DNA from 3 places in the Paenibacillus sp. PK1-4R genome. Region 3 is predicted to be linked to each of the others. Evidence: riboswitches for the same ligand, from Rfam matches in the RefSeq annotation. Region 3 holds a riboswitch; each other region holds the start of a gene.
The links. Region 3 has a riboswitch for thiamine pyrophosphate ahead of QNO02_RS04325 (ABC transporter ATP-binding protein). Riboswitches for the same ligand answer to the same signal wherever they lie in the genome.
Positions count from the first base shown of each region.

Region 1 (3,284 bases), 3.0 Mb from region 3:
AAGCAGTTTATCCACACGATTCAATCTGTCTTCAATCTCCATCCGTTGACCATTAACGATGATATTCACTGCACCACTCCCTTTCTGTTCAATCGCTCCGGACTCAGCGCCTCAATTCCGAGTTCTTCTGAGCTTTTGCCAGCGAGCAACTCAGCGATAAGCCTGCCTGTTATCGCACTAAGCAAGATACCGTTGCGGTAATGCCCAAAGGCGGCGAACAGCCCTGGTATACTCTTGCAAGCACCTATATAAGGCAGTCCATCTGGAGTTGCCGGTCTTACGCCTGCCCACGCTCGCATAAATTGTGCTTCTTTCATCCCAGGTACCCAGTGGGTAGCCGCTGTTAGCAGCTTCTGGACACCCTGTACAGAAACGTTAAGATCCGTTCTGCCTGGCAGACTGGTTGCCCCGAGCCAAACTTCGCCATTGGCTTTGGGAACAATATAGATATCCTCTGCATACACCGTTCTGTCAGGTCTGTACCCTGCATGTTCATCTGAGAACTGAACGGCGGCTATTTCTCCTTTTACCGACCACACAGGCATGCTCAGATTCACATGTCTCATCAACTCTTCACTCTGTAATCCAGCCGCTATAATGACATGTTTGCATCTCATCTCACCGATCGATGTGGTGATTCCCTGCACGCCAAGTTCGTTTGCTTGCACACGTATATCCTGTATGTCCTCCATAACCCGTGCTCCCAATGCTTGAGCGGATTCAGCATATGCCTTCGTTAGATGGACTGGAAGAATCTCACTCTCGTAAGGTCTGTAGTAGGCTCCATACGTATCTCTGTTAAGCCATGATGCCTCCTGTTGCACAACGGAACGATCCCACCATACCTCATCAGCAGAAGCAGACAACGCAGACTTCCGATTGTCCTTATAACTACTTAATTCTCTGTATGAACGAAAAGGAGTTAGGAATCCCTGGCGTTGCAGGCCAGTCTCTACCTCACTGAGTGTAGCCATTAGCACCTGTTGCTCGATAAGTAACTGTCTACTCTGTCTGGCAAGCTTAGCCATCAAAGGATGAGCAAAATCCTCACTGTCTGCCGCCAGCATTCCAGCCGCCGCGCAAGAAGTGCCTCCTGCAATCGCCGAACGCTCCAGCAACAGCACATCCTGTCCACGGGAAGCAAGCTCATAAGCGATAGCACAACCAACAACGCCTCCACCTACAATAATCGTTTCTGCATGAAACTTATCTGGTTTATCAATAACGATCTCTTTCATCCTCTCATCTCCTTGATTCAGGGACTCAGACTTTCTGTAGCAACGATAGCCTGCCTTAATAATGCAGCCGCCCGATCCGGTGACTCGCTCGCCCATACATTCGAGATCACGGCGACTCCCTGTGCCCCTGCAGAGCGAATAGCTTGAATGTTTCCCGGTTCGATGCCCCCAATCGCCATGACAGGAATGGAGACACGCCTGCACACTTCAGCAAGAGCATGTAATCCTCTGGGGTCAAGATCAGGCTTACTGTTGGTTGAGTAGACATGCCCGAAGAAAAGATAATCGGCTCCCCGTTCTTCAGCGATTTTTGCCTCATCGATTGAATGAACAGATACACCCAGACGAAGGCGCTGCACATTGCTTATAACAGCAGGGTTATAATTTCGTATCGCATCTTGCCCCCAATGTACACCGCCATAAATGTCATTCTGTGGAGGAAGTTCTGAACTATTGATAACAATGCGGCAAGATGGAATGCCAACGCTACGCAGACTTTGAGCCCAACCGATCTTGTCTTGCCATGTGAGTTGTTTTTCTCGTATGTGAATATAGTCCACCAAAGGCCAAACGTCCTTTGCAGCTTTTACAAAAGATGCCTGATCCCCTGCACCCGTAGATACAACATGCAATTCAAATGATTCTTGAACATGTTCATGAGAAATTACCGTACTGTTCATCTCCTTCCAGACTTGAATGCTATGAAAACACAAAAAAGCCACTCCCGTAGGGGAGTGGCTGCGTATTAATTATAGGACCAGATGACTGACTGATACATACAGTTCATTTCGTGCAATAAAGCTATAGACCTTATAGCCATAACGTTATACACGCAACTGCATGTTTCAATTTACTAAGCAAGACGGTTGAATTCTTTCGAATTGCCGTTTGCTCACGTCATTCACTGAAACGCGCTCGCCACTTCCCTACGCTGGTATGATCCAGATCAGGTGCAAAGGGTCCGGAATCGCATTCTTCCATCTCAGCCGCATCGTGCGGCCCCCCTAGTGTTCATATGAAGTTGTAGCCTATGTTACCATAGACGGTTTTTTTTGTCACCGTCATTTCTGTTAAACATTGTCTTGAATCGTTTAGTTTTTCTCAGACCATTCTTCGACATTCCATGTTTTGGTGACCCATCCCTCGTAGAAATCAGGTTCATGAGATACCAGTAACACCGTTCCCTTGAATTCTTTCAAAGCACGCTGCAACTCCGCTTTGGCTGTGACATCCAGATGGTTCGTCGGCTCATCGAATAGAATCCAATTGCTTTCACGCATCAAGAGTTTGCATAAACGAACCTTGGCTTGTTCTCCACCACTCAGCATATTAAGTGGACGAGTAATGTGCTCATTTTTCAACCCGCAGCGAGCGAGATGACCTCGGACCTCATTTTGGGTCAAATGTGAAAATTCATTCCAGACATCCTCAATCGGCGTGATATTCCCAGCACGAACCTCCTGCTCAAAATAGGCTGTTTCGAGGTAATCTCCTAAGAAAGTCTTTCCACTGAGTGGAGATATTTTTCCCAGGATGGTTTTCAACAGCGTCGATTTACCCACACCATTACAACCTACGATGGCAATTTTCTCACCACGTTCGATTGTCATTGTCATCTTAGGCAGCAAAGGATACGTATATCCAATTTCAAAATCAATACCCTCAAAGACCGTTTTACTGCTCGCACGGGCATCCTTGAATTTGAACGTTGGTTTGGCCGCTTCATCTGGGCGATCAATACGTTCAATTCTGTCCAGCTGTTTCTCCCGACTCTTCGCTCGACCTGAAGTTGAAGCACGTGCCTTGTTACGCTGAATGAAATCTTCCTGCTTCTTGATGTACTCTTGCTGTTTCTCGTATGCATCAATATGCTGGGCTTTATTCATATCAGCCATCTCGAGGAACTTGTTATAGTTCGCTGCATATCTCGTTAATTTGGCAAATTCCAAATGATAAATGACATTTACGACTTCATTCATGAATTCCGTGTCATGGGAGATTAAAAGAAACGCGTGCGGGTAGTCCTTCAGGTAACGTGACAGCCAT
Region 1 is NZ_CP126535.1:4,066,264-4,069,547, forward strand. Features, by position in the region: gene thiS (sulfur carrier protein ThiS) at 1-69, opposite strand, end outside; gene thiO (glycine oxidase ThiO) at 66-1,238, opposite strand; gene QNO02_RS17585 (thiamine phosphate synthase) at 1,256-1,951, opposite strand; TPP riboswitch at 2,145-2,254, opposite strand; gene QNO02_RS17590 (ABC-F family ATP-binding cassette domain-containing protein) at 2,330-3,284, opposite strand, start outside.
Region 1: another riboswitch for thiamine pyrophosphate. It lies ahead of QNO02_RS17585 (thiamine phosphate synthase); the one in region 3 lies ahead of QNO02_RS04325 (ABC transporter ATP-binding protein).

Region 2 (3,284 bases), 320 kb from region 3:
TGGAGGATCGAGGGTTCGTGATCCGTGATGCAGCAACAGAGAAGTACCGACTTGGCATCCGAATCTGGGAACTGTCGGCTCATATGTCCCGCAGTGATGATCCCGCTATTCTGCTGCTGCCTGCGATGGAGCGACTGAGAGATCGATTGGGGGAGACCGTGAGTCTGTACCTGCGTGATGGGAGTGAACGGATACGGATTCAGGCTGTGCAAAGTGATCAGGCGATTCGCCGAGTCGCCCCCGTTGGTGTTAGACTCCCGCTGTCTGTGGGCGCTTCCAGCAAAGTTTTGATGGCGTTTGCCACGGACGAGGATCGTGAAGAACTGATGAACGGCCCGGAATGGCCGGTGTTTATTGATCCCGCGGTGTATTTGGCGCAAATGGGAGATATCCGGGATAACGGATATGCGACGAGTTATGAGGAACGTGAGCCGGGAGCTGCCGCGGTATCTGTACCGATTATGGATCGCAGAGGCAATATTGCAGCTGCGCTCTCGGTCTCAGGGCCTGTCAGTCGACTCTCGCAGGAGACATTGCATGAATACGCACCTGTATTGAAGGATGCTGCTACGCAGATGGGGCTCATGTTATCCTGATGTTTATGTAAGTTTTTTTCTCCAATGGAGTTTGATCATTTGGAATATAAAGGTTGTTTTTATGTTCCGGTTGCGCTACTCTGTAATGGACGGCCCTACGGGGCCAGCTTCATTGAATATGAACGGCGGCTTATGTAAGCCGCAACTTACTAACGTTACTGGGGGAGTCCGAATTGTCCGGACTGAGACGGAATCGCATGAGATTCCGGACCCTTTGCACCTGATCTGGATCATACCAGCGTAGGGAAGTAATCGGCGATATGACCTCAACCACCTCATGATGTGACCCTTGTAGTCTCCGTTAAGGAGCTGATTGAAGGTGCATTATTGGTGATGGACATAAAAGTCGGTTCCTTCGGGGACCGGCTTTTTTATATACAGTGAACGGGCTATATAGCGCGTACTCCATTGACTTCTTTTTTCAATAACCTGCGAAAGTGGGCTTGTATGATGAGAGAGAAGTCACCATAGATTCATGATCTGTGGCAGCCTCCGTCTGTTGTGAACTGTACATGAAAAGTGTCTCCCCTGGTCTGGCGTAGGATCGCTCTTTCTTCTCTGCATTGCGCATGATTTGGGACAGGTACGTAAGTAAGCTAATGACGATACCAACCAAACAAGCGACGAACACTGAGGAGGAGACAAGCGAACATGAGTACAGGAAATCAAACGGGACAACAAGCGATGGAGCAGGAACATAACGGTCAGCAGGTGGAAAAAGAAACAGGAGCGGCCGGACGGATTCAGCCCTTTCCGGGCAGCCGCAAAGTCTACATTCAGGGCTCACGGCCGGACATTGCTGTACCTGAGCGTGAGATAGCCCTTCATGACACGAATACTCCCCAAGGGGTGGAGCATAACGAACCGCTACGTGTCTACGATACGAGCGGGCCGATGACCGATCCCGAATTTCATGCGGATATCTGTGCAGGTCTGCCAGCCCTGCGTACCCGCTGGATCACAGAGCGTGGCGATGTTGAAGCTTATCAGGGTCGTACGGTTAAACCGGAGGATAACGGACTAAAGCCCGGAGGGAAGAAAGCTGGAGCCGAAGAGTACCCTGGATTGCGTGGCAAACCGCTGCGAGCACAGACAGGACGCTGTGTGACTCAGATGCATTATGCGAGGCAGGGAGTCATTACGGCAGAGATGGAGTTTGCCGCCATTCGTGAGGGCGTAGAACCGGAATTTGTAAGGCAGGAGCTGGCGAGTGGACGTGCGATTCTGCCATCCAACATCAATCACCCGGAGAGTGAGCCGATGTTGATCGGTCGTCATTTTCACGTGAAGATCAATGCCAACATAGGTAACTCTGCCGTATCTTCCTCCATTGAGGAAGAGGTCGAGAAGATGACTTGGGCGGTACGATGGGGATCGGATACGGTGATGGATCTGTCCACAGGCAAAAACATTCATACCACCCGGGAGTGGATTATCCGCAATTCACCTGTGCCGATTGGTACGGTGCCGCTGTATCAGGCGCTGGAGAAGGTGAATGGCGAAGCGGAAGCGCTGACCTGGGAGTTGTACCGTGATACGCTCATTGAGCAGGCAGAGCAGGGAGTGGACTACTTTACGATCCACGCAGGTGTACTGCTGCGTTATATCCCCATGACCGCCAAGCGGATGACAGGCATTGTGTCTCGCGGTGGGTCCATTATGGCAGCATGGTGCCTTGCGCATCATCAGGAGAATTTTTTGTACACCCATTTTGAAGAAATCTGCGAGATTATGAAAAGGTATGATGTGGCGTTTTCGTTGGGAGATGGACTTCGTCCAGGCAGTATCTACGATGCCAATGACGAAGCTCAGATGGCGGAACTGGCTACGCTCGGGGAACTGACGCAGATCGCATGGAAGCATGATGTGCAGGTGATGATCGAAGGGCCGGGTCACGTGCCGATGCATAAGATCAAAGAGAATGTGGACTTGCAGATGGAGATATGTAAAGAGGCACCGTTCTATACGCTGGGGCCGCTGACGACCGACATTGCTCCGGGATACGACCACATCACATCCGCCATTGGTGCGGCCATGATTGGCTGGTTCGGCACGTCCATGCTCTGTTATGTTACACCAAAAGAACATTTGGGCCTGCCCAACAAGGATGATGTGCGGGAAGGGGTCATCGCCTACAAGATTGCAGCCCACGCCGCCGATCTGGCAAAAGGCCATCCACGTGCTCAACGCCGGGATGATGCATTGTCCAAGGCACGCTTCGAGTTCCGCTGGCGTGACCAGTTTAACCTGTCACTGGACCCTGAACGTGCGCTGTCCTACCATGATGAGACGCTGCCAGCAGAAGGAGCCAAAGAAGCTCATTTCTGCTCCATGTGCGGACCGAAGTTCTGTAGCATGCGCATCACGCAGGACATTCGTGCCTTTGCGGCGGATATGAGTGCATTTAATTAACAATACGTCTTACAATGTCATTGACGTTGTGAGACGAGATTTTTTATCTGAAGTTTTGCAAATAGGAGGCTCTTCATCTACAAGTTGTTGCTAAGCGGGTTAAACCATAACCTGTTTTGTTGGAAGCTATAACTTGTTGTTTGATTAACATGTTTCCATCCTCATCTAGGGGCAAAGTAATAAGCAAATGCGCGACTTATGATTTAATCGGTCAACAGCATCGCGAGCTCTTTGTATATGACAAACGGCCGATCTTCGATTATTTACTCTGTTTCG
Region 2 is NZ_CP126535.1:707,375-710,658, forward strand. Features, by position in the region: gene QNO02_RS03300 (IclR family transcriptional regulator) at 1-596, shown strand, start outside; TPP riboswitch at 747-860, shown strand; gene thiC (phosphomethylpyrimidine synthase ThiC) at 1,281-3,008, shown strand.
Region 2: another riboswitch for thiamine pyrophosphate. It lies ahead of thiC (phosphomethylpyrimidine synthase ThiC); the one in region 3 lies ahead of QNO02_RS04325 (ABC transporter ATP-binding protein).

Region 3 (3,284 bases):
AGCAAACATCGCATCCGTGTTCATGTTGCTGGACATGCGGCGGCTGAAGTATCCGAGACCTTTGCTGCCACCGAGCCATTCGCCAATCGTTGCCCCAACCACGCAGTACACCACAGACATCTTTAACCCCGAGAAAAAAGAGGGAAGTGCCAGCGGAACCTGGAGTTTGCAAAAAATATCCCACTTGCTGGCGCCCATGGTGAGCAGCAGTTCACGCTGCTCTGGATCGCCTTGGCGGAGTCCATCGTAGGTACTGACCACAATGGGGAAGAATGCGATTAAGAATACCACCGCGACTTTGCTCCACAACGTGTAACCAAACCACAGGATAAATACGGGGGACAGGGCAATCAGCGGTATGGTCTGACTGATCACGATGAAGGGATACAAGGCCTTTTCAATCGATCGGTTCATATGCATGCCTGTCGCTAGCGTAATTCCGGTCACTATGGATAATCCAAAACCTACGGCAACCTCCATAAAGGTAGCAGGCAGATGGATGGTCAACAGCAGATGACGATGCTCAACCAGTGAGCCTATGATGGCCGTGGGTGCAGGAATGATGAAGGAGGGCACCCATCCCATACGCACAATCACTTCCCAGATCGCCAGTGATAAGAACATGAGCATAATAAACAAACCATATTGGGAAAACGACCTCGAGAGCCACTTTGAACACCACGTCCAAACGCTAACCTCAGCTCTATCATTCTGCATGTAATTGTTCCTCCAGTTGTTGCCTCATCTGCACGAGAGCCGGTTCGTAGATCATGTCCGAATGCCTTGGGCGTGGTAAGGGAACCGTCATCTCCCGCAACTGCTGGCCTTGCCCCCCTGGAGTTAACAGAATGATACGGTCACTTAACAGCAGGGCTTCTTCGATGTCATGTGTAATGAACAGCACGGTTTGGACAAAGCCCTCCCACAGCTCCAATAACCAGCGATGCATTTGTCGTTTGGTTAAGGCGTCGAGTGCACCGAAGGGTTCATCCAGCAACATGAGCTGCCCGCCTGTAAGCAAGGTACGCAGCAATGCCACCCGCTGCCGCATGCCGCCGGATAACTCATCTGGATAGGCCTGCTCATAACCGGACAAGCCGAACCTTGCCAATCCTGCGATGATATCGGCTCGTAGTTTGTCCTTGTCCTGTCGGCCTGGTGCCAGCTCGGCAGGCAGCATGCAGTTCTCCATGACGGTACGCCAGGATAACAGCAGGTCTTTCTGCGGCATATAGGCGACTCGTCCGAGCCGTTGTCCTTGCGGTACATCAGCAATATCGATGGTGCCGACGGTAGGCTCATGCAAGCCTGCGAGCAGCTTGAAAAGCGTGCTTTTACCTGATCCGCTTGAGCCGATGAGCGAGACAAATTCCCCTTGTTGAACCTGAAGCGACACATTGGAGAGTACGGGGGAATCCATTTTTTCGGGAAAAGCGAAGCTTATGTTGTGAATGGTTACATGGTTGGTCATCTGATCCTCACCCCCTTGATATCAGACTGCTGGAATAACAACGGCATCTTGTGCTTTGCAGAAGTAACATAAGAAAAACGTCTATCGACGTACTTTTCGAGAAGACAGACCGCGTTTAGCTGAAGTGGTTTTTACGATATCGATTGATTCAGCTTCGCTGAAAACTTATAAATCTACATAAAAAAGACCCACCCATTTCCGGAGAAATGAGTGGGTCTGTAAGTTAAATTCGCAATTTATCTTCACATACATTGAGAAAATTCCGCTTACTAAAAGGCCGCTCCACTTCCCTCCGCTGGTATGATCCAGATCAGGTTCAAAGGGTCCGAATAGTCATATTCGTCTCAGCCGCAAGGCTCCCCTAGTGCAAAAGTTCAAGATATGCAGTTGTGTGTTCAGCATATATCACTTGAACATGAACTGTAAAGAGGCAGCATGATAACTGAACAATTTACCTCGGCTCAGGAACCCGATATAATAGGGATGGCCCGTATTGGCCGGATCACAAAATGCAGGTGGGATTATTCTCCCTCCTAGGCAGAATGGGGACCCGAGTTGAAAACGTTCAAAAAAGTATATATTGAGATCACGAGTATCTGCAATCTGGCTTGCAGCTTCTGTCCGCAGACGCAGCGTGCCAAAGGATTCATTGACCCTGAAGTCTTCAACAATATACTGGAACAAGTTAAACCACACACCAATCATATTTATCTACATGTCAAAGGCGAACCCTTGTTGCATCCCAAAATAGATCTGTTGCTTGATTCCGCACATGAGAAGGGACTCAAGGTGAACATTACAACGAATGGTACACTGCTGCCCAAGACTCAGCATAAATTGCTTGGCAAACCGGCGCTGCGGCAGATGAATTTCTCCCTGCACAGCTTCGATGGGCATGAAGGTTCAACAGATCGTGACGGATATCTGCGTCATATTTTGTCCTTTGTACATGAGGCCGTTAAGCACAATGTCATCATCTCTTTCCGACTGTGGAATCTGACGCAGGATAACTTCACGAATGCTCAGATGAATCGAAATCGGGAGACCCTTGAAGTGTTGGAACGTGAGTTCAATCTGGACTTCCGCATTGAGGAAAAAGTAGTTCCAGGCAGTGGGGTCAAAATTGCCCCGAATGTATATCTGAATCAGGACCATGAGTTCCAGTGGCCAAGTCTGGATGCACCTGAAGATGACGGCAGAGGCTTCTGCCATGCATTGCGTGGTCAGGCAGCTGTGCTTGTAGATGGAACGGTGGTTCCATGCTGTCTCGATGGCGAGGGTGTAATTAACTTGGGTAATGTGCACGAGAAGTCATTCTCGGAGATTATTGAGGGTGAGCGAGCGAACAATCTGGTATATGGTTTCTCCAAGCGGGAAGCTGTGGAAGAGTTGTGTCGAAAGTGCGGTTATCGTCAGAGATTCGGAGCCTGATATCTTATATCAGCAAGACAGAAGCCGTTCAAGATCACACATTTGGAGACAAATGTAGTGGTCTTTCTTTGTTATCGGGGATTCAAGTTAGGGGTACATACGTTACAAATGAGCATACCAGAGGTTGATATCAGCATATTGCTTGAGAGACCTGGCATGAAAAAAATGCCGATATGACAGGGATTGTGCGGTTTCATGATATATCTGATCTAATGATTATTCTAGTTACCTCCCTTATTTGGTAGGATTAGGTTGTAGGTCGGACAGAGGTGCACCTCTGACGAACTTCCAGGACAAGCTTAGGCTTGTACACCACCAAATAACGAGAGAATAAGGGAGGAATAAAATTATGAAAAAAATATTGACGTTGTTGTTGTCCGCT
Region 3 is NZ_CP126535.1:1,027,602-1,030,885, forward strand. Features, by position in the region: gene QNO02_RS04320 (ABC transporter permease) at 1-717, opposite strand, end outside; gene QNO02_RS04325 (ABC transporter ATP-binding protein) at 707-1,471, opposite strand; TPP riboswitch at 1,742-1,844, opposite strand; gene QNO02_RS04330 (radical SAM/SPASM domain-containing protein) at 2,027-2,902, shown strand; gene QNO02_RS04335 (pectate lyase) at 3,252-3,284, shown strand, end outside.